Regions from separate parts of the Arthrobacter sp. PL16 genome, predicted to be linked through region 3. Evidence: riboswitches for the same ligand, from Rfam matches in the RefSeq annotation. Region 3 holds a riboswitch; each other region holds the start of a gene.
What was found. A riboswitch is a leader RNA that binds a small molecule or an ion and turns the genes downstream of it on or off. The one in region 3 is predicted to bind S-adenosylmethionine.

Region 1 (10,439 bases), on a different contig from region 3:
GCCGGTGCTGTACTGGGCACCGCACTGACGATCAAGATGGTCGCCTACGTCTTCGTGGCACCCCTGATGGCCGCGCTGGTCGAACATCTCCCCCGCAAGGGCGTCCTCGTCGGCGCGGACCTGGTCCGGGTGGCCATAGCCCTGAGCCTGCCGTTCATCGATCAGGTGTGGCAGATCTACGCGCTGGTCTTCGTCCTCCAGTCGGCATCGGCCACTTTCACGCCCGCATTTCAGGCCCTGATCCCGGTTGTCCTGCCGGAGGAGAGGGACTACACGAAGGCCCTGTCGCTCTCGAGGCTCGCGTATGACCTCGAATCCCTTGTCAGCCCCCTGCTCGCTGCAGCCTTGTTGGCCGTCACGAGCTATCACAACCTCTTCGTCGGCACGATGGTGGGGTTCCTGGTGTCTGCCGCGATGGTCCTTGCGACCAGGCTTCCCACTCCCCCAACCTCACCCGCCCACGGTTCGCTCCTGCACCGCACCACCCTTGGCACACGGATATTCCAACGGGAATCGGCCCTGCGCGGACTGATGGTGCTCAATCTTGTCGTCGCCGCCGCCACAGCCCTCGTACTCGTGAACACCGTCGTCTACGCCCGGGACCTGTTCGACGGATCCAACACCGACGTCGCGATCGCCCTGGCGTTCTACGGTGCCGGGTCGATGCTCGTCGCGTTCATCGCACCACGAGTCCTCGAGCGCATGCCAGACCGCACGTTCATGCTGATCGGTGGCACCATCGTGCCCTTGGGCCTGGTCGGTGCTGCGCTCATTGCACCGACGGGCGCACCATGGCTCCTGCTTCTTGGCCTGTGGTTCGCGCTGGGCATCGGGACATCGATGATCAGTACACCGTCCTCGCGGCTGCTGCGGCGGGTCGCGACGGACAAGACGCGAAGCTACCTCTTCACGGCCCAGTTCTCCCTCTCGCACGCCTGCTTCATGCTTACGTACCCCGTCGCCGGATGGGTCGGAGCCGCCGCGGGTCAAACGGCTGCAGCCCTCATTCTCGGCGCGCTCGCCCTGGCCGGGACCATCACTGCCGTATCGGTGTGGCCGTCGGAATCGGCCGGTGCACCCGTGGGCGCACCGGAAGTGACTGGGGACATGAGAAGCCGGCGGTAACGTAGCGATCAACAGCAAAGTGAACAGGGAAAGGACGGTGATCGACATCGGCGAGCAACGCAACGAACACGACCCAGCACCGCATCGGGCTCCAGCACCACCCCCGATCATGCACTCGCCCCCCTCCGGTGGGCCCAGTCTCGTCCATCCGAGAGAACCGGACAGGCAGCGCCTCGAGGCAGGGGCGGAAACGTTCCGCATGCTTGCCGATCCGACCCGACTACACATCCTTTGGCTCCTTACACAGAACCCGTCCGACGTCGGAACCCTCGTCGCAGCGACCGGCGCACCTCGCACCGCGGTCAGCCAACACCTGGCTAAACTGCGATTTTCCGGCCTCGTCTCCACACGCAAGATCTCCCGCAACGTCGAGTACAGCATCGTTGACGGGCACCTGTCCCGCCTTATCCGCGAAGGTATGAATCACGCGGATCACCGCGTGAGCGGCGAGCCGGCTCACGAATAATCCGCTGCGACAGCGAGGACGCCGCGGTATCCCGGACAGCGACCTCGCACGAGCACGCACAACGGATCAAGGTGCTCCGTGCCGATAGGGCGGAAGCAACCCACAAAACACCCACCCGAGTCCTGAAAGATCTGACCATCATGAAGCGTTACCTCACTCTTGCCGCACTGGGCCTCGCGACAGCCCTCCCCCTCTCCGCCTGCGGCACCGATTCCGGCACCACCGGCAGTGACACGACAACCGGAACCACGAGCGCCGAGGCAGCGGCACCTGCCCCGAGCGCGGCCGCCGGAACTTCTTCGTCCGCTGAAGGGTCGATCAGCTCCGACGCCCTGCCGCCGGAACACAATGACGCGGACGTCATGTTCGCGCAGATGATGATCCCCCACCACCAGCAAGCTGTCGAGATGAGCGACCTGATGCTCGCTCAGGACGGCATCAGCCCTGAGATCACAGAGCTCGCAACGAGGATCAAGGAAGCCCAGGGCCCGGAGATCGGGACGATGACCAGCTTGCTCGAAGCCTGGGATGAGCCTGTCGAACCGGACGGCGGCATGGAAGGCCACTCGATGGACGGCACGGATACGGGCATGGGCTCCGATTCCGGATCCATGGAGGGCATGTTGAGCGAGCGCCAGATGTCCGAACTCGAGTCCGCCGAGGGAGTCGAGGCTTCCCGCATCTTCCTCGAGTCCATGACGGCCCACCATGAGGGTGCGATCGGCATGGCACGGAACGAGATCGAGAACGGGCAGAATCCCGAAGCCGTGGAACTGGCCGAGACCATCGTCGCCACCCAGAAGGCCGAGATCGACGACATGGAAGAGCTGCTCGAAGGCCTCTGACTCCGTCAGTACTCGTCTACCCGATGATCACCTCGCCCGACGCCTAGGGACTTCCGACCATGGTCCGAGCGATGCCCGCTCATGCGCGCCTCACCCTTGGGGAGGATCCGCGGCCTTTCGACAGTAGGTATCCTGCCCGAGCACGGTCGAGGGTGGTGCACGAAGGTGCAACATCGTGCAAAAGTTAGTTCCCATGAGCAACCCCTTCCTCGAGCCGAGCACCCTCGACTACCAGCTGCCCCCCTTCGCCTCCATCAGGGAAGAGCACTACCTGCCTGCTTTCGATGCGGGATTCGCGGAGCACCTCGCCGACATCGACCGCATCACGGCTTCGGGCGAGACGCCCACGTTCGAGAACACCGTCGTCGCGCTCGAACGTGCGGGGAGCACGCTGGACCGGGTGTCGAGCGTCTTCTTCAGCAACTCAGTCAGCCACGCCACGGCGACCATCCAGGACCTCGAACAGCAGGTGGCCCCACGCCTCGCCGAGCACGAGGACAACATCAAGCTGAACCGAGCCCTGTTCGGACGCCTCCGTCAGGTGCCGCTCGACGGGCTCGACGAAGAGTCCATGCGGCTCGTCGAGGAATACCTCCGCAGTTTCGTCAGGGCGGGCGCGGAGCTCGACGACGACGCGCAGGCCACGCTACGGGGGCTCAACTCGGAGCTCTCGGGGCTGAGCACGGAGTTCTCGCAGAAGCTGCTGAAGGACACCAATGACTCAGCGCTGCTGCTCGATTCGGTCGAGGAGCTCGACGGGTTGTCCGCCGACTCGATTTCCGCCGCAGCCGGTGCAGCTTCGGATGCCGGCCACGAGGGCAAGTACCTCCTGACCCTCATCCTGCCGACGGCGCAGCCGGCCCTGGAATCGCTCACCGGCCGGGACGTCCGCCGTCGCCTGCACGAGGCGTCGGTCAACCGCGGTGCGCGAGGCACCGACGCCGACACCCTCGCGATCGCGACCCGCATGGCGACCCTACGCGCGGAGCGCGCCGCCCTGCTCGGCTTCGACACCCACGCCGCCGCAGCGACCGACAATCAGACGGCCCCGTCGCTGGACGCGATCATGGACCGCATGCGGCAACTCGCCGCTCCGGCCGTCCGGAACGCGCGGGACGAGGCTGCCGAGCTCGAGGCCGAGGCAGGCCACCCGATCGAGCCCTGGGACTGGGCGTTCTACGCCGCCCGGGTCCGGAAGGCAAAGTTCGACGTCGACATGGACGCGCTGCGCCCCTACTTCGAGCTCGAGCGGGTCATTCACGACGGCGTCTTCTACGCTGCCAACCGCCTCTACGGGCTCTCGTTCACGGAGCGACCCGACCTCGTCGGTTATCACCCGGACGTCCGGGTGTGGGAGGTCTTCAACGAGGACGGATCCGGACTCGGCCTGTTCCTCGGCGACTACTACACCCGTGATACCAAGAGCGGCGGAGCCTGGATGAACTCCTTCGTCGACCAGTCGACGCTCGAGGGCACCCGCGCCGTCGTCATCAACAACCTCAACATCTCGAAGCCCGGCCCCGGGGAACCGACGTTGCTGTCCTACGACCAGGTGGTCACCACGTTCCATGAGTTCGGCCACGCACTGCACGGGCTGTTTTCGGACGTCACCTACCCGCTCTTCGCCGGCACCTCGGTGCCGCGTGACTTCGTCGAGTACCCCTCCCAGGTCAATGAGATGTGGATCCTCTGGCCCGAGATCGTCGCGAACTACGCGCGCCATCACGAGACCGGCGAGGCACTTCCCCAGGAGGTCATCGACCGCATCCATGCCGCCGGAGCGTGGGGTGAGGGTTTCGAGACGACCGCCTACCTCGGAGCCACCCTCCTGGACCTCGCCTGGCACTCTATCCCCGCCGGCACGGAGATCGAGGACCCGCTCGCCTTCGAAGCGACCGCCCTCGCCGATGCCGGCGTGGATTTTGCGCCCGTTCCCCCGCGCTACCGCACCTCCTACTTCAAGCACATCTTCGCTGGAGGCTACGCGGCGTCCTACTACGCGTACATCTGGAGCGAGATGCTGGACGCCGACACCGTCGAGTGGTTCAAGTCCTCCGGTGGCCTGACGCGCGAGAACGGCGACCACTTCCGGCGCGAACTTCTGTCGCGAGGCAACAGCATCGATCCACTCGAGGCGTTCCGCCGCTTCCGCGGCCGTGATGCCGACCTGCACCCGCTGCTCGTCCGCCGCGGCCTGGCATGAGTTCCCGTCCCGTCGGCGGTGCGGGATGGTAACCATCGTGCAGTGCCAGCGGCTCCAATCCGCGTGGTGTGCTGCGCTGGCCACGGCCACGGGCGGGAAGACGTTCTCGACACACGGTTCCACCTGGGTATGGCTGCCCGCGCGGAAGGAACTGATGATGATGTTCCCCGAGCGGGTCAGTGCCTACGCGGTCAGGCCGGCCCTGGCCGAGGGCATGCGTCTCGGTGCCTCGTCGGCGCGGGTGTGGCTGAACAGCGCGGTGAACGCCAGCGAACTGGGAGTTGTCGGGTTCTCGCCGAGCTGGCAGCCCTGGTGGATGGCGGCGCCTGTGTCCGCCGTCGTCCGCTCCGACGACGACGACGCCGTCCTCACAACGGACGTCCCCGACTACTCGGGCCCGCTCGAGCAGGAACTGCGGGTGGTGAGGTCCCAGCCTCGGCAGGCCTGGCACGCGGTGACACGGGACCGGGACAGCGGCATGCTTTCCGGCGCGGCGTATTCGTTCTACCCCTCGGGTGTCGACGGGCTCGACCGCCTCGGCGGCATCCATCACCTCGAAGTGCTGCCGGACCACCAGCGGCGCGGTCTTGCCACGGCGCTGCTGAGCGCGACGGCCCGGGCGGCGGGTGATGCCGGGGCCACGAACCTCGCCGTCAATGCCACTCCGCAGGGATTCGAGTTCCTCTCCCGGCGCGGTTTCACGCTGATCGGACGCGGCAGGACCTACGCCCTGCATCTCTGAGCCCCGCTCCGTGCCACTGCGCCGCACGTCGCTACCCTTGACGCACGATGGCCGACCAACCCCCTTACCCACCCATCGCGGCGGGCGAACAGGCCACCCTCACCGGCTTCCTCGACTACGTGAGCGGTAGCAGAAAGGACCGCACCCTCCTGGGGGTGCGATCCTTTCCGCTGCGCGCCCGATGCCGGCGCTCGGCCGTCCTACAGGCCGTACTGCAAAGCTGCTACCAGCCGCGCTCCGCGAGACGGTGCGGCTGCGGGATCTCGTCCACGTTGATGCCGACCATCGCTTCGCCCAGTCCACGCGAGACCTTTGCGATCATGTCGGGGTCGTCATGGAACGTCGTCGCCTGCACGATGGCGTTCGCGCGCTCGGCCGGGTTTCCCGACTTGAAGATGCCTGAGCCGACGAACACGCCGTCGGCGCCGAGCTGCATCATCATGGCCGCATCCGCAGGCGTGGCGATGCCACCCGCGGTGAACAGAACCACGGGCAGGCGGCCGGCGGAGGCCACTTCCTTCACGAGTTGATAGGGAGCCTGGAGCTCCTTGGCCGCGACGTACAGCTCATCCTCGGCCATCGAGGACAGCCTGTTGATCTCCGAGCGGATCTTGCGCATGTGCATCGTGGCGTTGGAGACGTCACCGGTACCAGCCTCGCCCTTCGAGCGGATCATCGCAGCGCCCTCGTTGATACGCCGAAGCGCCTCACCGAGGTTGGTGGCTCCGCAGACGAAGGGAATGGTGAACTTCCACTTGTCGATGTGATTGGTGAAGTCGGCGGGCGTGAGGACCTCGGACTCATCGATGTAGTCGACGCCGAGGGACTGAAGGACCTGTGCCTCCACAAAGTGACCGATACGGGCCTTGGCCATGACGGGGATGGACACGGCGTCGATGATGCTGTCGATCATGTCGGGATCGCTCATGCGGGAGACCCCGCCCTGGGCACGGATGTCCGCGGGAACCCGTTCGAGCGCCATGACGGCTACCGCACCGGCGTCCTCGGCGATGCGTGCCTGATCGGCTGTGACGACATCCATGATGACGCCGCCCTTGAGCATTTCAGCCATACCGCGCTTGACCCGGTTGCCGCCGGTCTGCGCTGTGGTTGCCGAATTGTCTTCAACGGTGGACACAACTTGCCCCTAAAGGTAGATAAAAGCTGACCCTTCATGATACGCCGCTCGCGACCCCTCCCCCGCTCGCCAGCGTCCTCCGGTGACACGCACGCCGCCGTGGCGCGGACGAATGCGGATGGATCAGGTCCAGTAGAGGAGCCGGGCAGCGGGTAGGCGCCGCTCCAGTTCCTCCGTGAACCACTGCCGCATCTCCGTCATGGTCTGCTTCGGGTACACGTACTTGACCCCGCCGAACTTCGAACGCTTCTGGCTCCACAGATCCTCGTCCATGTCGAGCTTCGTCCTGGGATACCAGCTCAGCAACACCTCCTTGCTCGCCGGGGTGAAGCGGTGCGTGATAATCTCCGCCGTCAGGTCGAGGTCGTCGATACCGGCGACTGCCTCGGAGATGTCATCCAGCAATGCGCCGTACTGCTCGCGCCAATCCGGTACGGGCATGATGGGCGCGATCGTCAGGCCCACACGGTAGCCGGCTGTAGCCACAGCACGGAGGGCGGCGAGCCGGGCCGGCATACGCGCCGTTCCGCCCTCGAACCGGTTAGCTACCTCGGCAGCATTGACCGAGAAACGGACCCGCGTCCTGCGCCCATGGTCGAGCGTCACCAGCTCTCCGACGTCGTCGAACTTGGTGGTGAACCGCAGTTGGACGTCGCTGCCGAACTCGCCCGAGCCGACGCGGGAGATCGCGGCAGCAAGCGAGCCGGTCACGCTCTCGATGCCGAGTGGATCGGTGTAGCAGGACATCTCGAAGGTCGTGCCCTCGTCACCCCGATCGATGGTTCCGCGGGTGACGGAACCCCTGCCGGCGTGGGTGCGGATCCCGCCCAGCACCTCGTCGAGATTGGCGTAGGCCCGGGTGACCGGAGGCCCCTGCAGGGATCCGGCGAGGTAACAGTACTGGCAGTGGGCGGGGCAGCCCTTGGCGAGGTCGATCCGCCAGTCCGCGCTCGGTGGGATCGGCTGCGGCTTGAGGGCGCTCGGAGGTGCGACGACGACGGCCAGCGTGTTCTTGGCGGATGCGTAGGTTTCGCGCTCGGTGGCGCCACGGAGTCCCGTCAGCGCGTTGCCGGGCAGGATCCGGATGTCGTCGACGCCGGCGATTTCGCAGCGCCTGATGATCTCGGCTGTGTGCGGTAGGTCGGCTGCGGCCCGCGTGATCATCACGTGTCTGGGCACCCACAGACGGGTAGGAGAGAGGGTGGTCAGGTCCATTTCCTGGGCTGTTGTCATTACCTCGTATAACAAGTCGGACGTCTCGGATGTTCCGCCGGATCACGGTCCGTGCGGTCATCCGCACGGTCGTCCGCACGGTTCAGGTCACGCGAGGTCATAGTGCGTTACCGCGCGTCTCAATGCCGTTCCTTCCACCTCTGTCGGCCTAGTCTCGGGAGCACAGATCAAGAGTTCCGACGCAAAGCCCTGGCTCGTCGGACGGCAACCCCCTCCGTGGTGGGGTGCCCCAGGTGAAGATCCGGCACTGCGTGAAGCGCGCGGGGCAAGCACGGCGCGTACCCGAGGGTCCGCGTCCCGTCGATGGGACGTCCATGTCATACATCTGCCTCCTGCTTTCCGGAGCAGCTCTTCTGATCAACGGTCTCGGCCTGCTGGGCCGTGTGGCACCGCGCGATTCGGGATTCTTCAACCTGGTGATCGGTGTACTCCAACTGGTCATCGCCCTGCTGATCGCATCGACGGGAGGCCCGGAAGCCGCTGGTTCGGCCAGCGGAATCGTCCTGTTCGGTCTCACCTACCTCTATGTAGGGCTCAGCTCGGTCGCCGGCCTCGGTTCCGCCGGCGTCGGCTGGTTCTGTGCCTTCGTCGCCGTTCTCGCAGTCGTGTTCGCCGGAACGGAGGCCGACGGCGACCCCATCAATTCCGTGCTGTGGCTCGGTTGGGCGGTGCTCTGGAGCCTCTTCTTCCTGCTGCTCGCCCGCGGCGCCACGCGCCTCACACGAATCACCGCCTGGAGCGCGATCCTCGTCGGCACGTCCAGCACCGTGATTCCCGCCGTCCTCGGCCTCAACGGAGCATGGCCGTCGGGCGGTACCTCTGTCATCGCTGCTGCCGCAGCCCTAGGTGTCCTGTTCGTCGTGGCCGCGACCATCAGCGCACGCCCCGTGCGTGTCCTTACACCCCCGGTACCCGTCTCAGCCTGACGCTCCTCTGCTTCCTCTCTCCCTTCCCGTTCGATCTCCACCAGCGAAAGGTCCGACATGCCGACCCTGACCCACACCCCTCCGACCACGGACGCGGATTACGAACTCCTGGCCGCCCGCTTCCGGCCCCTCTTCGCCGAGATCGCCGAGGGTGCGTCACGCCGCGAGCTCGACCATGAGCTGCCCCGGAAGGAGATCCGATCGCTCATCACTGCCGGGTTCGGAGCGTTGCGGGTGCCTGTCGCAGACGGCGGCCTCGGCGCCTCCCTGCCACAGCTCTTCCGCCTCCTCACCGAGCTGGCAGCTGCCGATTCGAACATCCCGCAAGCGCTGCGCGCGCACTTCGCCTTCGTCGAGGACCGCCTTGTCTCGACCGGCCCTCAGCGCGCAGTCTGGCTCAAGCGCTTCGTCGATGGCGAAACCGTCGGCAATTCGTGGACGGAGGTCGGCGGCGTCACGATCGGCGACGTCATCACCAAGGTGAGCCCCGACCCCGACAGGCACGACGGCGGCTTCCTCATCAGCGGCACCAAGTACTACTCGACCGGCAGCATCTTCGCGGACTGGATCGACACCTTCGCCCAGCGCACCGACAACGACGTCAAGGTGATCGCGGTGGTGAGCGCCCACCAGCCCGGGGTCACGCACGCCGACGACTGGAACGGTTTCGGCCAGCAGACAACCGGCTCCGGTACCTCGACCTTCGAGCGGGCGCGGGTCGACGCCGGGAACGTCATCGACTTCGACACCAGGTTCAAGTACCAGACGGCCTTCTACCAGGCGGTGCTGCTCGCCGTCCTGGCCGGCACCATCACTGCAGCCGAACGCGACGTCGCACACGAGGTGCGCAACCGGACCCGGATCTTCAGCCACGGCAATGCTTCGTCGTTCGCGGCCGACCCGCAGATCCTGCAGGTGATCGGCGAGGTCTCCGCAGCCGCTTACGCCGCGGACGCCACAGTCGAACGGGCCGCCCGCGCCCTGCAGCACGCCTATGAGAGTGCCTTCCTCGACGACGAGGCCGAGGACGAGCGGCGGAACGACGTCGCCGAACTCGAGACCGCGAAGGCGCAGGTGATCCTGACGGCACTTGCCACGAGGGCGACATCGGACGTCTTCAACGCGCTCGCCGCCTCCGGCGTGAGCACGGCGAAGAACTTCGATCGTCACTGGCGGAACGCGCGTACGGCTGCCAACCATAACCCGTGGGTCTTCAAGGCGAGGATCATCGGGGACCACTCGGTGAACGGGGTCGTGCCGCCTCGGGTCTGGTCCATAGGGTCAGCACCCTCGGGCGCCGCGAAAGCGTAAGCGACCGGAGCGATCAGGAGTTGGGGACACTGCCGCGCCACCCTGTCCACCGCCCATGGCAGGGATGCGGCGCGCCGGAGCTGCAGGGCGACAGCTCCGGCGGAGGATGAGGTCCCGTTACCCGGTGTCGTCGCCGTGCGAACTCGAGTGCCTCGGCGCATGTACCGTCGGGCCATGTACCGTCGGGCGGCGGGCGGCCATCATCTCGCGGCGCTCGAGTTCGTCGAGTACGCGGTCCACCGCCTGCTCGGGCCACGGTGAGGAGTGATGTCCTGCCCGCGTGGCTTCAAGTCGGGAGCTACGCGGTACGGCACCCCTCTGGAGGAGCAGCAGATCCACCTGCGAAACGATGTGCAGGTCAGCGGGCAGGAATCCTGAAAGATGTGGCATGGGGGGCGTCCTTCCGAGTTGAGCAGGTGTCCTCCCCTCTTAGACGGTTCATCCGGCGCT
Region 2 (10,439 bases), on a different contig from region 3:
CCAGTATTCGGAGGAGCAGTTGGCCCTGCTGCACGACATGATGCAGAAGATAACGGATGCGACGGTCGCAGCGAAGAATGAAGCGCGGAACGGCGCGACGCTGACTGACAGCCCTTCGTCGGGTTAGTCTCCAAGGATGGAAGACGAGGTCTACTCCCACGGACACCACCCCAGCGTGACCGCGGCGCATGCTGCGCGCACCGTTGCATCGTCGGCCGCCTACCTCGAGCCGTTTCTCGAAGCAGGGATGGACCTGCTGGACATCGGTTGCGGCCCCGGAAGCATCACGGCGGGGTTCGCGGACATCGTCGCCCCCGGCTCGGTGGTGGGCATCGACAGCTCGGCGGACGTGGTTGCGCAGGCCTCCGGCGCCTACGCCGACGTCATGAACCTCAGCTTCCGTGAGGGCAACGTCTACGACCTCGACGCAACCGACGAGTCCTTCGACGTGATCCATGCGCATCAGGTCCTCCAGCACCTCGCCGACCCGGTGGCCGCGCTCCGCGAGATGCGACGCGTGGTCCGGTCCGACGGGATCGTGGCCGTGCGCGAGGCGGATTTCGGCGCCATGACCTGGTATCCGGCGGTCGAGGAGCTCGACGAATGGCGGGAACTCTACGGACGGCTGGCCCGAGGCAACCGCGGCGAGCCCGACGCTGGCCGACGCCTCGGGTCCTGGGCATCCTCAGCCGGGTTCGCGCACGTCGAGGTGTCGTCGTCGAACTGGACGTACGCCTCCGGCGAGGACCGCCGGTTCCTGGCGGATTCGTGGGCCGAGCGCGTGCTCCACTCCGCCTTCGCCGAACAGACGCTGGAGCGCGGCCTCGCCGACCAGGACACCCTTCAACGGCTGGCGGAGGGATGGCGCAGGTGGGCGCGCAAGGACGACGGCCTGTTCCTGATGCCGAGCGTCGAGATACTAGCGCGGGGATGACGTCCGCGCCTGCGTAGGCTGGGAGCATGTACCGCATCGTCACCGTCTGCACCGGCAACATCTGCCGCTCCCCCATGGCCGAGCTCATGTTGACCCATGCCTTCGGGAGGGCCGGAATGGCGAACGACGTCGTCGTCGATTCCGCCGGGACCACCGGAGGGGAGGTCGGCAGGCCCATCGACGAGCGCGCGGCGACGAAGCTGACCGAGCTCGGCATAGAGAGCCACCTGCACCGCGCCCGCCAGTTCGAACCGGGCTGGTACCGGGAGCGTGACCTCATCCTCGCCCTCGACCTGGACCACTACCGCGTGCTCCGCGCGGGAGCGCCGGACGACGAATCCCGCGACAGGATCCACCTCCTGCGCGAATTCGATCCCTCGACGACGGATACCGATCTCGAAGAACTCGGTATCTACGATCCCTGGTACGGCGACGCCCGCGACTTCGACGCCACGTGGCGGATGGTCGACGGCGCTGTCGAAGGCGTGGTCCGATACGTGCGGCACGAGCTCGACGGCGGGGAGCCGGACGCCTGAGCCATGTCCTCGCTCATGCCCCTCCTCATCGCCGTCGACGGCCGGTCCGGTGCAGGCAAGACGACCCTCGCCCTCGAACTCGCCGCCCTCCTCCGCGAGCACCACAGCGTCACCGTCTTCCACCTCGAGGACATCTATCCGGGCTGGGACGGGCTCGACGACGGTATCGCCCGCTATGTGGAGCGTGTCCTCCTCCCCCTCCGATCAGGCCGCCCGGCACGGTGGAACGCCTGGGACTGGGAGGAGGGACGGGACGGGCCGGAGCGCACGACGGCGACCGCGGAGATCGTCCTGCTGGAAGGCGTGGGGTCGGCAGCTGCTGCGGCACGGGTCCATCTCGACGCCGTGATCTGGGTCGAGGCCGATGCCGAGGTGCGGCACCGCACGGCCATCGGCCGCGACGGAGAGACGTACGCGCCCTTCTGGCAGCGCTGGGCCGACCAGGAAAGCCGGTGGCTGGCGGGTGACGATCCCCGTGAGGCCGCCGACGTCGTCGTGCAGGGCCACCTGAACGCGCCATCGCCACGATCCGTACGCCTCGCCCTCACAGCCCTTCCCGCCTGTGCCGTGCTCCTGGCTCCGGAACGGGCCGGGCGGCGCGGGTTGACGCTGGACTGCGAGCGCATCGATGCGGACCCGGAACCCGCAGCACTGTTCCGCGCGCTGTACGCAGGGTCCGCCGCGTCGGCCTGGCTCGACAGTTCCGATGCCGCAGGCGCCCCGAAAGGCACCGGTGCCGAGCCCGGGCGGAACCGCTTCAGCATCATGGCGGATGCAGGTGGGGCCTTCGGTCAGCAGGCCATCCACAGGGATGGCATCACCGAGATCAGTGCCGGTGCCGTGACCACCCGCATCCGGGAGCCCTTCTTCCGGTGGCTCGACGACGTATGGGGGCGTCGCGCGGTCCGGGTACCGGAGGGCCTCGCGTGCGAGTTCGGCCTGGGGTGGCTCGGGTACCTCGGCTACGAGCTGAAGCGGGAGACCGGCGGCAACTCCTCCCCGCCTGCTGCTGACGCCCTTCCTGACTCCGCGCTCATCTTCGCCGGAAGGGCCGTCGTCATCGATCACGCCGAAGGCACCCTGTTCCTCCTGACGCTCACCGACGGGCGACCCGATGCGGAGCGCGAGGCCTGGCTGGCACAGGCGCGGCAAGCCGTTGCCGCACCCGGACCCGCACCCGGACCCGTGCCGGCGTCGGCTCCCCTGCCCGTCCCCTCCTTCGCAGGACGGGATACCCGCGAGGAATACCTCGCAAAGATCCGGCGGGCGCAGGCCGAGATCGCCGACGGCAACACCTACGAGGTATGCCTGACGACCTCACTCTCCGCGGTCGTGCAACAATTCGATCCGCTGCAGGCATATCTCCGCCTCCGCACCGTCAGCCCGGCCCCCTTCGCCCACTACCTCCGCTTCCCGGGATTCGCCGTCGCGAGCACGTCCCCGGAGCGGTTCCTCAGGCTGACGTCCGACGGTGCGATGCGGGCCGAACCGATCAAGGGAACCCGCGGCCGCTCCTCGGACGGCACGGAGGACGCGGCGCTGCTCGAGGACCTGAGGACGTCGACGAAGGACCGCGCCGAGAACATCATGATCGTGGATCTCCTCCGCAACGACCTCTCACACCACGCGGTGCCCGGCTCGGTCACGGTCAGCAGGCTGTGCGACGTCGAGACCTACGCCACCGTGCACCAGATGGTCAGCACCATCGATGCGCGTCTCCGGCCGGGCAGCACCCGCGCCGGCGTCGTCGCCTCGGCGTTCCCTGCCGGTTCGATGACGGGTGCGCCCAAGATCAGCACCATGGCCATCCTCGACGGCCTCGAGCAGGTGCCGCGCGGACCCTACTCGGGGGCGGCGGGGTACTTCAGCCTCACGGGCGCCACGGACCTCGCCGTCGTCATCCGCACGCTCGTGCTCAGGGAGGACGACGGCGGCACGCATCTCACGCTCGGTGTGGGCGGGGCAATCACCGCCGACTCCGACCCCGAGGACGAGTGGAACGAGGTGCGGACCAAGGCTCGCGGCGTCCTGTCGGCGCTGGGGGCAGACTTTCCGGCGGCGTCCGACTGACCTGTGCGCCTGCCCGTCCGTCCACACCAGGGGCCGCAGGGCAAGACCTCGCAGGTGCCGTCCCGTTTCTTCCCAGCTTGATGACCCAGAGTGAAACTGAATGCATCGACGTAGAGGAGACATCATGAGTTCGAGCCATCTTGAACGGGTCGTCGCCGCGGCGCGCTCGAGCACTTCCACCGAGGGGCTGCACCCCGCAGCAGATCCCTTCCCCGTGACAGAACTCCAGGTAGCCGTCGCGTCGGCCGTCAGCAGCGGTGAGCCCCTCGCCGTGGTCGCAGCGATGGCGGACCTGCCGTCGCTCGCGGTCCTCGACGCGGTCGACGCCCTGCAGCCAGGTCTCACGTGATCGCCGAAGGCCGGGCCGTTCCAGTTCCAGTTCCAGGTCAACCCTCGGGCGACGGCGAGCCCGAACTACTGTCGGTACATGACTGATCTCAAGCCGACCACCCTCCACGGCACCCGCGTGGTCCTCGAACCCCTCGCTCGCGAACATCACGACGGGCTCGTCGAGGCCGCCAGGGATGGTGAGCTCTGGAACCTCTGGTACACCTCGGTGCCGACCCCTGAAGGCATGCAGCAGGAGATCGACCGTCGTCTCACCCTGCAGGACAGGGGCTCCATGCTCCCCTTCACCGCCCGATCAGCCGACGAGGCTACAGGAGCGCCCGGCAGGATCATCGGCATGACCACCTACATGAACATCGACCAGGACACCCCGCGCGTCGAGATCGGCTCCACCTGGAACGCCGCCTCGGCCCAGCGGACCGGCACCAACACGGAGTCGAAATACCTGCTGTTGCGACATGCCTTCGAGGTGTTCCGGTGTCCGGCCGTCGAGTTCCGGACACACTGGCTGAACCACCAGTCGCGCGAGGCGATCGCCCGGCTCGGCGCGAAGCAGGACGGCGTCCTTCGGAGCCACACCCGAGCCCGGAACGGCGAACTGCGCGACACCGTCGTCTACTCGATCCTCGTCCACGAGTGGCCCATGGTGCGCGACGGACTCCTCCACAGGATGACGCGCCATGCCTGATCCGTCGGCTCCTTCTGCCCGTCCCAGGCGGGACCGACCGCAGCCATCCACCGTGAGCACCGAGCTCTCAGGGCCGCAGTGACGCGAGGATGGCTTCCGCGCTGCCGGTCATGGTCCTGCCGAAGTTCATGCCCGCCCAGAGATTGAGGCGGTGTGCGTCCCCGACTGCCGCCGCTGCCGCCCGGAGGGGCGTGGTGAGGTGGTGCACTTCGGGATAGCCGAAGGGCGCATCATGATCGTGGTCACGCATGAATCCGTTCGCGAGCCCACGCGCGTAGCGGCCTGAGAACGCCTTCGTGACCGACGTCGAGATGAACTCACCGGACATCAGCGCTGCCCGGTGCGCCGTCTTCGTCCCCGCTTCGTCGGCCCGGAGGAACGCGGTCCCCGCCTGCACGGCGGCCGCTCCGCGCGACAGGACGACGCGCGTGTCCTCGCCCGTCACGACACCGCCGGCGGCGATGAGCGGCACGGGTACATCCCGGAGCTCCTCGATCAACTGGAGGAGCGGCGTCACCTCCGGTTCCGACGTCGGGTCGAAGGTCCCGCGGTGCCCGCCGGCCTCCGGACCCTGCACGCACAGGGCACGGGCTCCCGATTCGACAGCCCGATACGCTTCGGCGCGGGACGTGACGGTCAGGACGACGGCGACACCCGCCGTCGTCAGCGCCTCCATCACTCCGGACACCGGGATGTCGAAGGTGAAGGACACGACGTCCGGAGCGAGCTCGAGCAGCACGTCGATCTTATTCGCCCAGTCGTCGTCGTCGTATCGTGCGCGCCCGAGCGTCGTCGTCAGTGCGGCGGCATCTGCCCGCAGCGACTCCGCGTAGTCCGCGACGGCCGTCGAATCGGCGACGGAAGGCTGCGGGACGAACACGTTCACCCCGAACGGGGCTCCGGTGAGCGAGCGGGTGGCAAGGATCTCGGCCCGTACCGCGTCGGCCGACTTGTACCCCGCGGCGAGGAAACCGAGCCCTCCGGAAGTACTGACGGCGGCGGCCAACCTCGGAGTGGAGGGCCCGCCCGCCATCGGCGCCTGCACGACGGGCACGGTGAGCACGTCAAGGGAGAAGTGCCGGCCGTGCACGGTTCCTGCTGCCATCCCGTTCCACCTCTCCCGAGAACCGGCCGCACCTCACGTCCTGCCCATGCTCCGAAGATAGTCCGCGTTCGCCCGCAGTGCAGCCTTGTAGTGGTCGATATCGGGTGCATGAACCGCGTCGGCGAACGCATCGAGCAGGGCGCGAAAGCACGATCGGGCAGACCTGCCGCGTGCAGCGAGAGAGCTTCGAAGGCAGCCAGCGACGGCGAAGCAGGGAAGGCACGGCGCGCACGGTCGAAGACCTCCAGTGCCCGGTCATGCTGTCCGAGGTTGCGGAGCGTCGAGCCGTACTGGAGGTAGCAGCGGCGGAGCAGGTCCCCGGAGAGTCCTGCCGCGAGGGCGCGCTCGTAGAACGAGCAGGCGAGGATTTCCTCCCCTGCCGTGTCGTAGGCTCCACCGACCTCGTACAGTACCCGGGCCTGATGCGGATGCACCTCGAGGAGGGGCAGCAGGGCGGCGATGGTGGGTCGCATGTCGGAGCGGTCGCGAACCCGGAAGATGCGGTCGAGCTCGTCGTCGAGGGTCATCGTCCCAGTCTGTCCGACGACAGCGACGGCGCCCACCCGGAGCTGACGGCGATCGCCTCGGGACAGAGAAGGTCCTTCGGACCTTATGCGATCAGCGCCGCGAGGACGAGGATGTTGCGGTAGACGAAGGCCGGGACGCGGCTCGAGGCATCCGCTGGGGGCCTGCGGCACCGTGCGCCCTGCCGCTACGCTGTCAGCCATGACTGTTCTCGTGTTCCTTGACCCGGCCTACGACGACGGGAAGGTCGTCGATGCCTCGCAACCGCAGCTCATGGCCACCGATCTCGGCGCCACCCGCGGCGACGGGATCTTCGAATCGATGCTGGCCGTCGACGGCTCCCCGCGCAAGGAACAGGCCCACCTGAGCCGGCTTGCGTCGTCGGCCGCGGCCCTCGACCTGGACGTGCCCGACGCCAACGCCTGGAGCCGCGCGATCCGCACCGGCCTGCGCGAGTTCGCCGCCGCGGAACCGGATCAGGGCGATGCCGTCGTGAAGCTCATCGCCACCCGCGGAGTCGAAGGTGCCGGACGGGCGACGGCGTGGGTGCAGGTGGCACCCGTTCCCGCATCGACGCTGGCGCAGCGAAAGGCGGGCCTGAAGGTCCTCTTCCTCGAGCGGGGCTACGACAGCACCATCGCCCAGCGCGCACCGTGGCTGCTGATGGGCGCCAAGACCCTCTCCTACGCCGTCAATATGGCAGCCGTCCGCCACGCGAGGGCCAATGGAGCAGACGACGTCATCTTCACCTCCTCCGACGGCAAGGTGCTGGAGGGCCCGACGTCGACGGTCCTTCTGGCCTACGACCGGGATGGGCAGAAGACGCTCCTCACTCCGCAGCTCGAGAGCGGCATCCTGGCGGGCACATCCCAGAGTGCGCTCTTCGCGGCCGCCAAGGAGCAGGGCTGGGAGCTCGGCTACGGCCCGCTCGAACCCGACGACCTCCTCGACGCCGACGCCGTCTGGCTCATCTCGAGCATCCGGCTCCTCGTGCCCGTCCTGGTCCTCGACGGCCAGGAGCTCCGTACCTCCGCAGCCCTGACCGCCGAACTCACCGAGCTTGTCGATCGTTTCGTGTAATCCTCACCACAAAATGACGCTGAATGACCCTTTTCCTACGTCAAACGCTGGTTTCGCCGGTCCCGCGTTTTGACCGGGACCTCCGTGCTGCCATAGCGTTTTCATGAAATCAAGAGTTCCAGCCATCGGCCCTGGCCGGCTGGACAGCAACCCTCTCCCGTAGTGGGGTGCTCCAGGTGAAGATTCGGCCGCCGGGCCAAGTCCCCCGGTAGGCAAGTACGGCGTCGTGCGGCCCCTGTTCCGGATCCATCGGGACCTACGGCCCGCTACTACGCGCACAGCCCAGAACAGCGAGCGTGTCACCCAGCAACCAGCAGCGTTCCCCCTGCCGCCATGCGGCATCCCGGAAGAACCCGATCCATCGCCCGTACCCGGGCCAGCACCGAACAAGGACATCATGAACATCTCCCGCAAGGTCCTCGCGGCACTCGCCGTCCCCCTCCTCGCCCTGACGGTTTCCTGCGGCAACAGCAGCAGCAGCGAACCCGCCGAGACCACCGACGCCCTGGCCGGCAGCGACCAGCAGTCGCTGGACAAGTACACCACCGAGACCACCACCCCGGTCGAGGAGATCGACACGGCGGAACTCGGCCTCATCACCGACGGCACGCTGCGCGTCGGGACGCTGTCGGACGCGCCGCCGAACATCTTCCTGGAGGACGGCGTCTTCACCGGCTACGACAACGAGCTGCTGCGCGCCATCGGCGACAAGCTCGGCCTCGAGGTGGAGTTCGCCTCCACCGACTTCTCCGCGCTCCTCGCCCAGGTGCAGAACAAGCAGTACGACGTCGGATCGTCGTCGATCTCCACGACCGAGGCACGCCGCGAGAACGTCGGCTTCACCAACGGCTACGACTTCGGCTACATGGCCGTCGTCGCCAAGAACGGCTCCCCGGTCACCGGCTTCGATTCCCTGTCCGAGGGCACCCGCATCGGTGTGGTCCAGGGCACCGTCCAGGACGACTACGTCTCCAACACCCTGGGCCTCGAGCCCGTGCGCTTCCCGGACTACAACACCGTGTATGCCAACGTGAAGAACGGCCAGGTGGACGCGTGGGTAGCGCCGTCGCAGCAGGCCACCGGACAGGTGAAGGAAGGCGACGACACCACGATCGCCGAGACGATCATCAACACGGAGAACTTCACCGCGTATGCCGTGAACAGCGAGAACCAGCCGCTCATCGATGCCCTCAACGCGGGCCTCGACGCCGTCGTCGCCGACGGCACCTGGACGGAACTCACCAAGGAGTGGTACCCGGACCGCGAGATGCCCTCCGACTGGAAGCCCGGCAGCAAAGCCGTGGAAGTAAAGTAGCGGTCCCTGCATGGACGCCCTGGAACAGCTCGGCAAGACCTTCTTCGACTGGGAGGCGATGGCCGCCGTCCTGCCCGACCTCCTGACCGTCGGCCTGCCGAACACGCTCATGCTCGCCCTGGCCTCGGGGATCATCGGCACGGTCGTCGGCATGGTCCTCGCGATCATGGGGATCTCACGGAACCGGGTGCTGCGATGGATCGCACGCATCTATACGGACATCTTCCGCGGACTGCCCGCCGTCGTGATCATCCTGCTCATCGGTCTGGGGCTCGGTCCGATCCTCCGGCAGATCACGGGCAGCACCAGCCCGTACCCCCTGGGCATCCTCGCCCTGTCGCTGATTGCTTCGGCCTACATCGGGGAGATCTTCCGTTCCGGCATCCAGAGCGTGGAGAAGGGTCAGTTGGAGGCCTCGCGTGCCCTGGGCTTCAGTTACAGCTCGTCCATGCAGCTCGTCGTGGTCCCCCAGGGCGTGCGGCGCGTGCTGCCCGCCCTGGTGAACCAGTTCATCTCGCTCATCAAGGAGTCGTCGCTGATCTACTTCATCGGTCTCGTCGCCAGTGAGCGCGAGCTCTTCCGGGTCGGTAACGACGCCGCCAGCAACACCGGCAACCTGTCGCCGCTCATCGCGGCCGGCGTGTTGTACCTGTGCCTGACCATTCCGCTGACCCACCTGGTCAACTTCATCGACAACCGACTCCGCGTGGGCAAGAAGCAGAAGCCCGAACCGGATGAACTGGCCGCGAGGATCGGCGAAGGAGCAAAGGCGTGACGACCATCGAATCGGGAACCCTGACGGGGCAGAACCTGCACCTGTCCTTCGGCACCAACCATGTGCTGCGAGGTATCGACCTGCACGTGGAGCAGGGGACGACGGCGTCCGTCATCGGCCCGTCCGGCTCCGGGAAGTCGACGCTCCTGCGCGTCCTGAACCGACTGATCGAACCGGACGAGGGGGACATCCTGCTCGACGGACGGTCCGTCCTCAAGGACAACCCGGACGAGCTGCGTCGGCGTATTGGGATGGTGTTCCAGCAGTTCAACCTCTTCCCGCACAAGACGGTGCTGGAGAACGTCTCGCTGGCCCTCCGGAAGCTCCGCCGGATGTCCGCCGGCGAGGCGCGGGAGAAGGCCCTCGCCCAGCTGGACCTCGTGGGCCTGAGGCACAAGGCCGATGTCCGTCCGGGCAACCTGTCCGGTGGACAGCAGCAGCGCGTCGCGATCGCCCGGGCCCTGGCCATGGATCCCGAGGTGATGTTCTTCGACGAAGCGACCTCCGCCCTGGACCCGGAGCTCGTCAAGGGCGTCCTGGCCCTGATGGCGGATCTCGCTACGGCTGGCATGACCATGGTCGTCGTCACGCACGAGATGGGCTTTTCCCGCAACGTCTCCGACACCGTGACCTTCATGGATGGCGGCGTGGTCGTCGAATCCGGCCCCCCGGCCGCAATCTTCGACGATGCGCAGACGCCGCGCCTGCGCTCGTTCCTCTCGGACGTGCTCTAGCAGCACCGGAGTCACCCGACGGCCGCGACAGGCGAACCTGTCGCGGCCGTTCCGCGTCCGGCGACTTCTCCGTGTCCGGCCACTTCTCTGCGTCCGGCCACTTCTCTGCGTCCGACCGGTCCCCGAGCCGGTCAGGACAGGATGAAGTTCCATGTCCCGGCGAGGACGGCCGCCGTCACGGCGCCCACTGCGATCAGGAGTCCGACGACGGCGACGACGGCGTCGAGGCCCGAGAACGTACTCTCACGCGCCCACGTGCGCGTATCGCCCCCGAAACCGCGAGCCTCCATCGCCGTCGCCAGCCGGGTGGCTCGACGGATGGCCTGCAC
Region 3 (10,439 bases):
TAGCCAGCGTTCCGCCGGTTTGTCACATTTGCATAACGGAGGTTACCCTGCCCCTAGACGTGGGCACGCCACCGACGGATCGCGACGACGGTGCCGCCGGAACTGAGGGCGAGCAGGACCGCCTGCTGCACCAGGAACCAGACCGTCGGCTGATCATCCGAGTATCGGATCGCCACGAGGATACTGGCGGCGAGAACGAGGGTCAGGACGACGCCCACGCAGGTCAGGGTGTTCCACAGCCTGCGCTCCTGCAGGCGAGTCGCCGTCTTCCATTCCTCCATGGCTCAACCCTAGGCGCCGGAAAGCATGCAGCCCCACTCGCTGGATGCGAGTGGGGCCGCCCAAACCTTTCCGAGAGAAACGTCGTGGACCTGGCAGCTAGGGGCGCACGGGTGCGCTTGCGTTGGCGATCAGGTCCACGGCCTGCTCGGGGAACCAGGCGCCGGCCGAAGGATCGACGCGGCCCCACTCGGGATCGACTCCATCGTTGTCCGTCAGACCACGGCTGCATTCTCCGTCCGACTCACCCGGGACCTTGATCCACAGGAAGGCGTCGGCGAGCTCATTGCCGGTGTCGGACGTCGGCAGGTAGCCGAGCCCGCGGCTCGGCGGATTGCACCAGACCTGGGGGTCGGGGTAGGAGGCCGAGGGAACCCAGGGGCCCCGGCCGTTGCGGCTCGTGTCGATGACGAAGTGCGCGAGCTCATCGGAGGACGGGGCATTGGCGGCAGCGCCCACGTTCTGTGCATACCAGGCGTCGGTCAGACCCCAGGTGGAGAAGTCGGAGGGCGAAGCCGGGTAATACTGGCTTGCGCAGGATCCGTAGGCGCCCGGTTTGATCTCCGTCGCGTAGTAGATGCACTGCGAGACCCACGAGCCGAACTTCAGCTGCCGCTCGGTGAGCTCGTAGTTCGAGACGTTGAGGAAGAAGCCGTCGGCCTTCTGGACACCGGCCTTCACGAGCCGGCTCGAGATCTCACCCGTCCCCAGCCAGGCACTGTGCGTCCCGTCGAGATAGACCTTGGTGTTGGGGAGGGCCTTGAGCTGGTCCACCGCGTAGTTGAGCATCTCGAAGCGCTCGGCGGCGGCAGTCGCGGAATTCGCTTCCGCCGGCTGGCACCACTCGAGATTGCCGTCCAGTGCCGTGTACCAGGGGATGATGCCCAGTCCGTCCGGTTCGAGCACCACCATGGCCGCCCTGTCCTGGATTCCCGCGGCGAGCGCATCGACCCATGCCTTGTACCCGGCGACGTCCGTTGCGCCACCGGCGGAGTACTGCGAGCAGTCCCGGAACGGGAGGTTGTAGGCGGCCAGTACAGGCACCTGCCCCTTGCCCGCGGCGCGGTGCGTGGTGTTCCTGACCTCCTGCGTCACCGTCGTCGGATCGCTGCCGGTGACCCAGACGGCCTGGGGCGTGGAGATCATCGCGCTGAGGCTGTCGGCCGCCGCCCGGTCACCCGAGGACCGCAGGTCCGCGATCTGGCGCTGTGCCTCGTGGTAGTGGTTCTGCTTGGGGACGTAGAACTCGGTGGCGGTCGGCTCCCCCGACGTCGGCTGCCCGCCCGTGGGGCCCTGTGCTGCGGCCGGGATTGCCGACAGGGCGGTGGAGGCGAGGACTCCTGCAAGTGCAAGCGTCATGGCGCAGGTCCTGGAAATGCTGAGCATCATTGCTCCTCATACTGTGGATGGTGGCGTGGAAGCCCGATCGGTAGCGACCTCCACCCGCCGTGGAAGCGCTCCCACGGCCAGTCTTTGTTGTTGTCCCCAACTTTGTCAAGACTCCCGGTACGGCTGGAAGCCAGCTCGGCGGCGCCTCATACGGGGACACATTGTTTGGTTCTGCAGAGTCCCGGTGTCAGACTCGAACCGACCATCCCGAGCGGCTGAGAGACCTGGCTCCATGAAGCCGCAGCAACCCTGGCTGCCGCCATCGAACGGCGACATGAGGGTGCTACTGCCAGGACGATGGAGGAGATAATGAGCGTCGCCGACCTTTCCACCCCCCTGAAATTCGCCTATTGGGTTCCCAACGTCAGTGGCGGCCTGGTGGTCTCGACCATCGAGCAGCGCACGAGCTGGGACTTCGACTACAACAAGAAGCTCGCGCGCATCGCGGAGGACGCCGGCTTCGAGTACGCCCTTTCGCAGACTCGATACGCCGCCTCCTACGGCGCGGACAAGCAGCATGAGGCCACGAGTTTCTCGCTCGCCCTCCTGGCTGCGACCGAGAAGCTCAAGGTCATCGCCGCCGTCCATCCCGGCATGTGGCACCCCGGCGTGCTGGCAAAATTCATCATCACCGCGGACCACATCTCGAACGGCCGCGCCGCTGTCAATATCGTCTCCGGCTGGCTCAAGGACGAGTTCGTCAATTTCGGCCTCGAGTGGCTCGAGCACGACGAGCGCTATGTCCGCACCGAGGAATTCATCCGGATCCTGCGCGGACTGTGGACCGAGCAGGGCTACACCCAGTCCGGCAAGTACTACAACATCAACAACTTCACGTTGAGCCCCGCTCCCGTGGATGTTCCGGGACGCCCGCATCCGGAAGTCTTCTTCGGTGGCAACTCGACGGCGGCGCAGGCTACTGCCGGGCGCGTCGCTGACTGGTACTTCTCGAACGGCAAGGACCTCGAGGGTTTCAAGGAGAATATCGCCGGCGTCCAGGCGTCCGCGGCCGAAGTGGGTCGGCGCCCCCGCTACGGACTCAACGGCTTCGTGATCGCCCGCGACTCCGAGAAGGAGGCCCGCGACACGCTGCGCGAGATCGTCGAGAAGGCGCACCGGCCCGCGGTCGAGGGTTTCCGTGACGCGGTGCAGGAAGCCGGCGCCTCCACGAAGGATGGCAAGGGCATGTGGGCGGACTCCTCGTTCGAGGACCTCGTGCAGTACAACGACGGCTTCAAGACCCAGCTCATCGGTACCCCGGAGCAGATTGCCGAGCGGATCGTCGAGTACAAGAAGATCGGCGTCAATTTGTTCCTCACCTGCTACCTGCACTTCCAGGAGGAGGTCACGGCTTTCGGCACCGACATCCTGCCGATCGTGCGTGAACTCGAAGCGGATGCGGCACGCAAGGCAGGCGTCGACTTCGATCCGGGCGAGACCCTCGCCGGTACCCTCCCCAGCAAGGCAGGTGTCTGATGGCAGAACGCTCCTTCGGTTTCCGCACGCGTGCACTGCACGCCGGTGGCACCCCTGACGCCACCCATGGCGCCCGAGCCGTCCCGATCTACCAGACGACGTCGTTCGTCTTCAAGGACACGAACGACGCCGCAAACCTCTTCGCGCTGCAGAAGTACGGCAACATCTACTCGCGCATCGGTAATCCCACGGTGGCGGCTTTCGAGGAGCGCATCGCATCGCTGGAAGGCGGCATCGGCGCGGTAGCGACGGCGTCGGGCATGAGCGCGGAGTTCCTCACCTTCGCTGCGCTGTGCCAGGCCGGCGACCACATCGTTGCGGCCTCACAGCTCTATGGCGGGACCGTGACGCAGCTCGACGTGACGCTGCGGCGCTTCGGCATCGAGACCACCTTCGTTCCCGGCACCGATCCCGCCGACTATGCAGCCGCCATCCGCGAGAACACCAAGGCCGTCTACGCCGAGGTCATTGCGAACCCCTCGGGGGAGATCGCGGACCTCGCAGGTCTGGCGAAAGTGGCCCACGACGCCGGCGTCCCGTTCATCGTCGATTCCACGCTCAGCACGCCGTACCTCGTGCGGCCGATCGAGCACGGCGCGGACATCGTCATCCACTCCGCCACCAAGTTCATCGGTGGGCATGGCACCACCCTGGGCGGCGTGATCGTGGAGAGCGGCAGGTTCGACTGGGGAAACGGCAAGTTCCCCATGATGACCGAGCCCGTGCCCTCCTACGGCAACATCCAGTGGTGGGCGAACTTCGGTGAGTACGGCTTCCTGACGAAGCTCCGGACCGAGCAGCTCCGCGACATCGGGCCGTCGCTCTCGCCCATGTCCGCATTCCAGCTGCTGCAGGGTGTGGAGACCCTGGCCCAGCGTTTGGACGAACACCTCGAGAACGCCCAGGCCGTGGCGGAGTGGCTGCAGGCCGACCCCCGCGTGGAGTACGTCAACTACGCGGGCCTGCCCACGCACGTGCACCACGAGCGCGCGAAGAAATACCTGCCCCAGGGCCCCGGGTCCGTGTTCAGCTTCGGCATCAAGGGCGGACGCAAGGCCGGGCAGAAATTCATCGAGTCGCTGCAACTCGCCTCACACCTCGCGAACGTGGGTGATTCGCGCACCCTCGTGATCCATCCGGGCTCGACGACGCACCAGCAGCTCTCCGCCGAGCAGCTCGTCGCGGCCGGCGTACCCGAGGACCTCGTGCGCATCTCCGTGGGGCTGGAGGACCTCGGTGACATCCTTTGGGATCTCGACCAGGCGCTCGACCTCGCCTTCGACGCCTCCGACGAAGCCTTCGACGACCTCCCGCAGGAGTCCGCCGGAGGAAACGACGACGACGCCTCGGCAACGCGCGCGGTAGGAGTGGGAGCATGAGCAGTACTGCACCGGAACGTACCTGGGAAGGCCCGTCGGCACCCGAACGCCTCGCGCTCCTCAGGAACGCGCGGTCCGTCGCGATCGTCGGGGCGTCGGACAAGCCGTCGCGCGCGTCCTACTTCGTGGCCACCTACCTCCAGTCGAGTTCCCCGTACCGCCTCTACTTCGTGAATCCGGTGGCCAAGGAGATCCTCGGGCAGCCGGCTTACCCGTCCCTCGAGGACCTGCCCGAGGTTCCCGATGTCGTCGACGTGTTCCGCAAGCACGACGACCTCCCCTCCGTCCTGAAGGAGACGCTCGACGTCGGCGCGAAAACGCTCTGGCTGCAGCTCGGTTCCTGGCACGAGGACGTGGCGCGGGACGCCGAAGCAGCCGGCCTGAACGTCGTGATGGACCGGTGTATCAAGATCGAGCATGCGCGGTTCCACGGCGGGCTCAACCTGGCGGGGTTCAACACGGGTATCATCTCCTCGAAGCGGCAGATCACCTCGTAGGGCTTCTTCGTCAGGTCCCTCGGCATCAGCGACGGATGCGACTGTTCGACCGGCAGCAGGGGACGCGACGACGGTAGGTGCCGGCCGTCCAGGCCGTAGCGGACGCACCCCAGGCAACACCCTTTGCACAGGAGGAAGTCCAATGTCCGATCTCATCACTCCGGAGCTTGTCACCCTGGATGCGAATGTAGGCACAGACCGGTCCTCGGTGATCCGCTACTTCGCTGAACAGGTCGCGGGACAGGGACGCGCCAGCAAGGCGGACGGCCTCTACGCCGATGCCCTGGCACGTGAGGAGAGAACCGCGACAGGAATCCCTGGGGGAATCGCCCTCCCCCATTGCCGGTCGAAAGCCGTGCTCGTCCCGACGCTCGCCGTGGCACGGTTGTCCCCCGCCGTCGACTTCGGTGCCAAGGACGGCCCAGCTGACCTCGTGTTCTTCATCGCCGGGTCACCCGGCACCGACGCGGAGCACCTGAAGGTGCTCTCGAAGCTCGCGCGATCGCTCATCCGGAAGGACTTCACCGCCTCCCTGAGGGCTGCCGAAACCAGCGAGGATGTCGTGCGGCTCGTCGAGGGAGCCCTGGGCGTCGGAGCCGGTGCCACCGCTGAAGCCGCTGCAGCCAGGAACGACGGCGTGGCGCAGGGTGGATCCGTCGCCGGAGCTGCCGCCGCCGCCGCCGCCGTCGTTGTTGCCGCCGCCGGAGATGCGAAGGCTACGCCTGCTGGACAGGATCCACCGGGTATCCGGGGTGGGGCGTAGGTCGCTGCGGTGTCTGAGCCCCGATCGGCTCTTCGCGCCACAGAGCTGCGGGAATGAGAAGGCCGCTTCGAGGCCCGTTGGGGAATGAGCCTCGAAGCGGCGCTCATAGTTCGGTGATCGATGGGCAGGTCGCGGACGTCGCGCCCTGCCCATCCTTTCTTCGTTTCCTGCTGCCGGCCTATTTGAGGGCGTTGGAGGCGCGGCGCTTGTTGAAGACGTCGAACCCGACGGCGAGCAGGAGCACCATGCCCTTGATGAATTGCTGGACGTCGATCCCCACACCCAGCAGGGACATGCCGTTGTTCAGCACGCCCATGATGAGACCGCCGGTGATGGCGCCGATCACGGTTCCCACGCCACCGGTCACCGCTGCACCACCGATGAACGCCGCCGCGATGGCGTCGAGCTCGAACAGGTTGCCTGCACCCGGGCCGGCCGAGTTCAGGCGGCCGGTGAAGATGAGTCCCGCCAGGGCCGCGAGCACGCCCATGTTCACGAAGAGCATGAAGTCGATGCGCTTCGTGTTGACGCCCGAGAGCTGTGCGGCCTGCAGGTTCCCACCGCGAGCGTAGATGTGGCGACCGAACACGCTGTTGCTCATGACCAGGCTGTAGGCGACGATCAGGATGCCGAGGACCACGAGGACGATCGGCGTTCCGCTGCGGGAGCCGGCCAGCAGGTAGGTCAAGCCCAGGATGATGGCGGCGATGAATGCGAGCTTGGTGAAGAACCAGGCCGCGGGCTCGTCCTCGAGCTTCAGGCGCGCGCGCGTGGCCCGCCCCCGGAGCTGGCTGGCGACGAGGAGGACGACGGCGACGACGCCGAGGACCACCGTGGTCCAGTCGAGGAGGTTCGTCTCCGGTGGGAAGAGCCCGGGGAAGAGGAAGCCGCCGCCGAGCTGGCGGTACTCCTCGGGGAACCCGGTGATGCGCTGGTTCTCGAGCACGATCTGCGTGAGTCCACGGAACACGAGCATGCCCGCGAGTGTCACGATGAAGGCGGGGATGCCCACGTAGGCCACCCAGAAGCCCTGCCAGGCGCCGACGAGCCCGCCGATCACGAGCGAGGCGATGAAGGCCACCCACCAGGTGAAGCCCCAGTCCTGGATCATGATGCCGGACATCGCGCCGACGAAGGCCGCCACGGACCCGACGGACAGGTCGATATGCCCGGCGACGATGATCATGACCATGCCGATGGCCAGCAGCAGGATGTAGCTGTTCTGGACGATGATGTTCGAGACGTTGTCCGGCATGAGCAGCGCGCCCCCGGTCAGCACCTGGAACAGGGCGACGATGACGATGAGCGCTACGAAGATGCCGATCTGACGCAGCCGGCTCGTGAGGAAGGCCAGCCCGTGCTTCACGGGAGGCGGAGGTGCGGTCACTGCGGGGTCTTTGACTGTGGTTGCCATGGAATCAGTCCTTTTCCTTGGTCATGTACTGCATGAGAAGTTCGGGGGTCGCCTGCCCGATGGGCACTTCGGCGGTGATGCGGCCTTCGGCGAGGGTATAGATGCGGTCGCAGATGCCGAGAAGCTCGGGCAACTCCGAGGAGATGACGATGACGGCCTTCCCCTCCGCAGCCAGGCGGTTGATGATCGTGTAGATCTCATATTTGGCACCGACGTCGATCCCGCGCGTGGGCTCGTCGAGGATGAGGACGTCGGGGTCCGAGAACATCCACTTGGAGAGCACCACCTTCTGCTGGTTACCGCCGGAGAGCTTGCCGGTGATGGCCGTGACGGTGGGTGCCTTGATGTTCATCGAGCGGCGGTACTCGCCGGCGACGACGGCCTCGCGTCCGCTGTCCACCCAGCCGCGCTTCGCCAGTTTGCCGAGGGCCGCACCGGAGACATTGCGCTTGATGTCGTCGATCAGGTTCAGGCCGTACCGTTTGCGGTCCTCCGTGGCGTACGCGATACCGTGTCGGATCGCCTCCCCGACGCTGCGCGCCGTGATCGGCGTTCCGTTCTTGTAGAGAGTGCCGGTGATACGTGAACCGTAGCTCCGCCCGAAGATGCTCATGGCGAGCTCGGTGCGGCCGGCGCCCATCAGGCCGGCGATACCGACGACCTCACCGGCACGGACCGAGAGGTTCGCGGAGTCGACCACCACGCGGGAGCCCTCCTGCGGGTGATGCACCGTCCAGTCCTCGACGCGGAGCACTTCCTCGCCGATCACCGGCGTGCGGTCCGGATAGCGGCTTTCCATGTCCCGGCCCACCATGCCCTTGATGATGCGCTCCTCGGTGACGGAGCCATCGTGGAGACTCAGCGTCTCGATGGTGCGGCCGTCACGGAGGATGGTCACGGAGTCGGCGATCGCCCGGATCTCGTTGAGCTTGTGGCTGATGATGATGCACGTGATCCCCTCGTCACGGAGTCCCTTCACCAGCCCGAGGAGGTGCGCGGAGTCCTCGTCGTTCAGGGCTGCGGTGGGCTCGTCGAGAATCAGCAGCTTCACGTTCTTCGACAGTGCCTTGGCGATCTCGACGAGTTGCTGCTTTCCCACACCGATATCGCCCGCACGCACCACGGGGTTGAGGTCGAGGCCCACACGGCGCAGGAGCTTGGCTGCCTCCACGTTGGTCTCGTTCCAGTTGATGAACCCGCGCTTCTCCCGCTCGTTGCCGAGGAAGATGTTCTCGGCGACGGAGAGGAAGGGTGAGAGGGCGAGCTCCTGGTGGATGATGACGATGCCGTCACGCTCGCTGTCGCGGATGTCCCTGAATTCGACGACGGAACCCTCGAGTTCGATGTCGCCGTCGTACGTGCCGTGCGGGTACACACCCGACAGCACTTTCATGAGGGTCGATTTCCCGGCCCCGTTCTCTCCGCAGATCGCGTGGACTTCTCCGCGTGCGACGTCGAGATTGACGTCCTGCAGTGCCTTCACGCCCGGGAAGGTCTTGGTGATGCGGCGCATCCGAAGGATGTTCTCCGCCATGGTCGAGCCTCGCTTACTTGAGTGGAAGTCCCGGCGACGGCCGGGCGAGGTACAGCAGCCTGTGGCTCCGGACCGGAGCGGTACGGAGCCACAGGTATCAGGAGTGCTGTGGAACGGTTACTTGAGGTCGTCCTCGGTGTAGTAGCCGGTCTCGACGAGCGCTGCCTCGTAGTTGTCGACCGTGACGATCTGCGACTCGAGCAGGTAGGCAGGGACCACCTTGACGCCGTTGTCGTACGTCTCGGTGTCGTTCACCTCGGGCTCCTCGCCCTTCATCAGTGCGTCGACCATGGTGACGGCCTGCTTGCCGAGCTCGCGGACGTCCTTGAAGATCGTCGAGTACTGCTCACCCTCGACGATGGACTTCACCGAGCCCACCTCGGCGTCCTGCCCGGTGACGACCGGGAGTTCGTCCGCCGAGTAACCGCCCGAGGTCAGGGCCGAGATGATGCCGATGGAGAGACCGTCGTAGGGCGAGAGGACGCCTTCGAGCCGCTCGCCGCCGCCGACGGTGAGGAGGTCCTCCATGCGGTCCTGGGCGGTGTCGGGCAGCCAGCGGAGGATCGCTGCCTGCTCGAACTCCGTCTGGCCGCTGGGCACGCGGAGCACGCCGCTGTCCAGGTACGGCTTGAGCGTCTTCATCGCACCGTCCCAGAAGAACGTCGCGTTGTTGTCGTCCGGGCTTCCGGCGAAGAGCTCGACGTCGAACGGACCCATCTCGCCGGTCTCCTTGCCCTCGGCGTCGAGGATACCGAGGCCGGTGAGCAGCGAGGTGGCCTGCTGGACGCCGACTTCCTCGTTGTCGAAGGTCGTGTAGTAGTCCACGGTGTCCGACTCGTTGATCAGGCGGTCGTAGGCGATGACCGGGATGTCCTGGGCCTCGGCCTGGTCGAGGACGCTCGTCAGCGTGGTGCCGTCGATCGAGGCGACCACGAGGGCCTTCACGCCGCCGTTGATCATGTTCTCGATCTGCGAGATCTGCGTCGGGATGTCGTCGTTCGCGAACTGGAGGTCGACGTCGTAGCCGAGCTCCTCGAGCTGGCTCTTGACGTTCTCGCCGTCGGCGATCCAGCGCTCGGACTGCTGCGTAGGCATGGCCACGCCGATCTTTGCACCTTCATTGGATCCGCCCTCGGCAGCGGCGTCGCCGCCGCCCCTGCTCCCACCGCAGGCGGTGAGGCTGAGGGTCAGGATGCTGGCGGCCGCGATGCCGGCCAGGTATTTCCGATTCATGGTGGAACTTTCTTGTGAGTGGTTTCCGGCAGCGTTGCCGGCTTTCGGGGAGGAGCTCTTACAGTTTTTGCGCCAGCCGGTAGTAGGCGGCGTTCCAGCGCAGCTCACGCTGGAAGTCACGCAGCCTGGTATCGGCGTCGATCCGCAGCAGTTCGACCTCGGCGATGTCCGCGAAGTCCTCGAAGACCTCGAGGCCCACCGCGGTGGTGAGGACGGTGTGGTGCGCGGCGCCGGCACTGAGCCAGGCCGCTGCGGACGTTTCGAGGCTCGGCTCCGGCTTCCACACTGCGCGGGCGACCGGCAGGTTGGGAAGCGGGGCGTCGGGCGGGACGACCTCGACGGCGTTGGCCGTGAGGCGGAAGCGGTCCCTCATGTCCGACATCGCGACGACGACGCCGGCACCGGCGTCCGTGTCGAACACGAGCCGTACGGGGTCTTCCTTGCCGCCGATTCCGAGCGGGTGCACCTCCAGGGA

Region 1: it holds a riboswitch for S-adenosylmethionine, as region 3 does, so the genes downstream of both, RCH21_RS10075 (AmiS/UreI family transporter) here and sfnG (dimethylsulfone monooxygenase SfnG) in region 3, are expected to answer to the same signal.
Region 2: it holds a riboswitch for S-adenosylmethionine, as region 3 does, so the genes downstream of both, RCH21_RS04710 (ABC transporter substrate-binding protein) here and sfnG (dimethylsulfone monooxygenase SfnG) in region 3, are expected to answer to the same signal.

The regions. Positions count from the first base shown of each region.
Region 1 covers NZ_JAXCIC010000004.1:125,532-135,970, forward strand. The annotation lists gene RCH21_RS10040 (MFS transporter) at 1-1,125, shown strand, start outside; gene RCH21_RS10045 (ArsR/SmtB family transcription factor) at 1,235-1,591, shown strand; gene RCH21_RS10050 (DUF305 domain-containing protein) at 1,732-2,436, shown strand; gene RCH21_RS10055 (M3 family metallopeptidase) at 2,630-4,639, shown strand; gene RCH21_RS10060 (GNAT family N-acetyltransferase) at 4,665-5,381, shown strand; gene pdxS (pyridoxal 5'-phosphate synthase lyase subunit PdxS) at 5,605-6,519, opposite strand; gene RCH21_RS10070 (spore photoproduct lyase family protein) at 6,643-7,752, opposite strand; SAM riboswitch class IV at 7,918-8,030, shown strand; gene RCH21_RS10075 (AmiS/UreI family transporter) at 8,067-8,678, shown strand; gene RCH21_RS10080 (acyl-CoA dehydrogenase family protein) at 8,736-9,989, shown strand; gene RCH21_RS10085 (hypothetical protein) at 10,107-10,379, opposite strand.
Region 2 covers NZ_JAXCIC010000002.1:211,323-221,761, reverse strand. The annotation lists gene RCH21_RS04755 (MarR family winged helix-turn-helix transcriptional regulator) at 1-127, shown strand, start outside; gene RCH21_RS04750 (methyltransferase domain-containing protein) at 137-934, shown strand; gene RCH21_RS04745 (low molecular weight protein-tyrosine-phosphatase) at 961-1,470, shown strand; gene pabB (aminodeoxychorismate synthase component I) at 1,474-3,540, shown strand; gene RCH21_RS04735 (hypothetical protein) at 3,665-3,889, shown strand; gene RCH21_RS04730 (GNAT family N-acetyltransferase) at 3,968-4,576, shown strand; gene RCH21_RS04725 (nitronate monooxygenase) at 4,644-5,681, opposite strand; partial or broken gene RCH21_RS04720 (tetratricopeptide repeat protein) at 5,882-6,154, opposite strand; gene RCH21_RS04715 (aminodeoxychorismate lyase) at 6,408-7,286, shown strand; SAM riboswitch class IV at 7,394-7,511, shown strand; gene RCH21_RS04710 (ABC transporter substrate-binding protein) at 7,684-8,601, shown strand; gene RCH21_RS04705 (amino acid ABC transporter permease) at 8,612-9,376, shown strand; gene RCH21_RS04700 (amino acid ABC transporter ATP-binding protein) at 9,373-10,110, shown strand; gene RCH21_RS04695 (energy-coupling factor transporter transmembrane component T family protein) at 10,242-10,439, opposite strand, start outside.
Region 3 covers NZ_JAXCIC010000007.1:153,254-163,692, forward strand. The annotation lists gene RCH21_RS14280 (hypothetical protein) at 54-281, opposite strand; gene RCH21_RS14285 (glycoside hydrolase family 6 protein) at 379-1,638, opposite strand; SAM riboswitch class I at 1,868-1,972, shown strand; gene sfnG (dimethylsulfone monooxygenase SfnG) at 1,966-3,144, shown strand; gene RCH21_RS14295 (O-acetylhomoserine aminocarboxypropyltransferase/cysteine synthase family protein) at 3,144-4,523, shown strand; gene RCH21_RS14300 (CoA-binding protein) at 4,520-5,020, shown strand; gene RCH21_RS14305 (PTS sugar transporter subunit IIA) at 5,163-5,783, shown strand; gene mmsB (multiple monosaccharide ABC transporter permease) at 5,962-7,197, opposite strand; gene mmsA (multiple monosaccharide ABC transporter ATP-binding protein) at 7,202-8,731, opposite strand; gene chvE (multiple monosaccharide ABC transporter substrate-binding protein) at 8,849-9,964, opposite strand; gene araA (L-arabinose isomerase) at 10,023-10,439, opposite strand, start outside.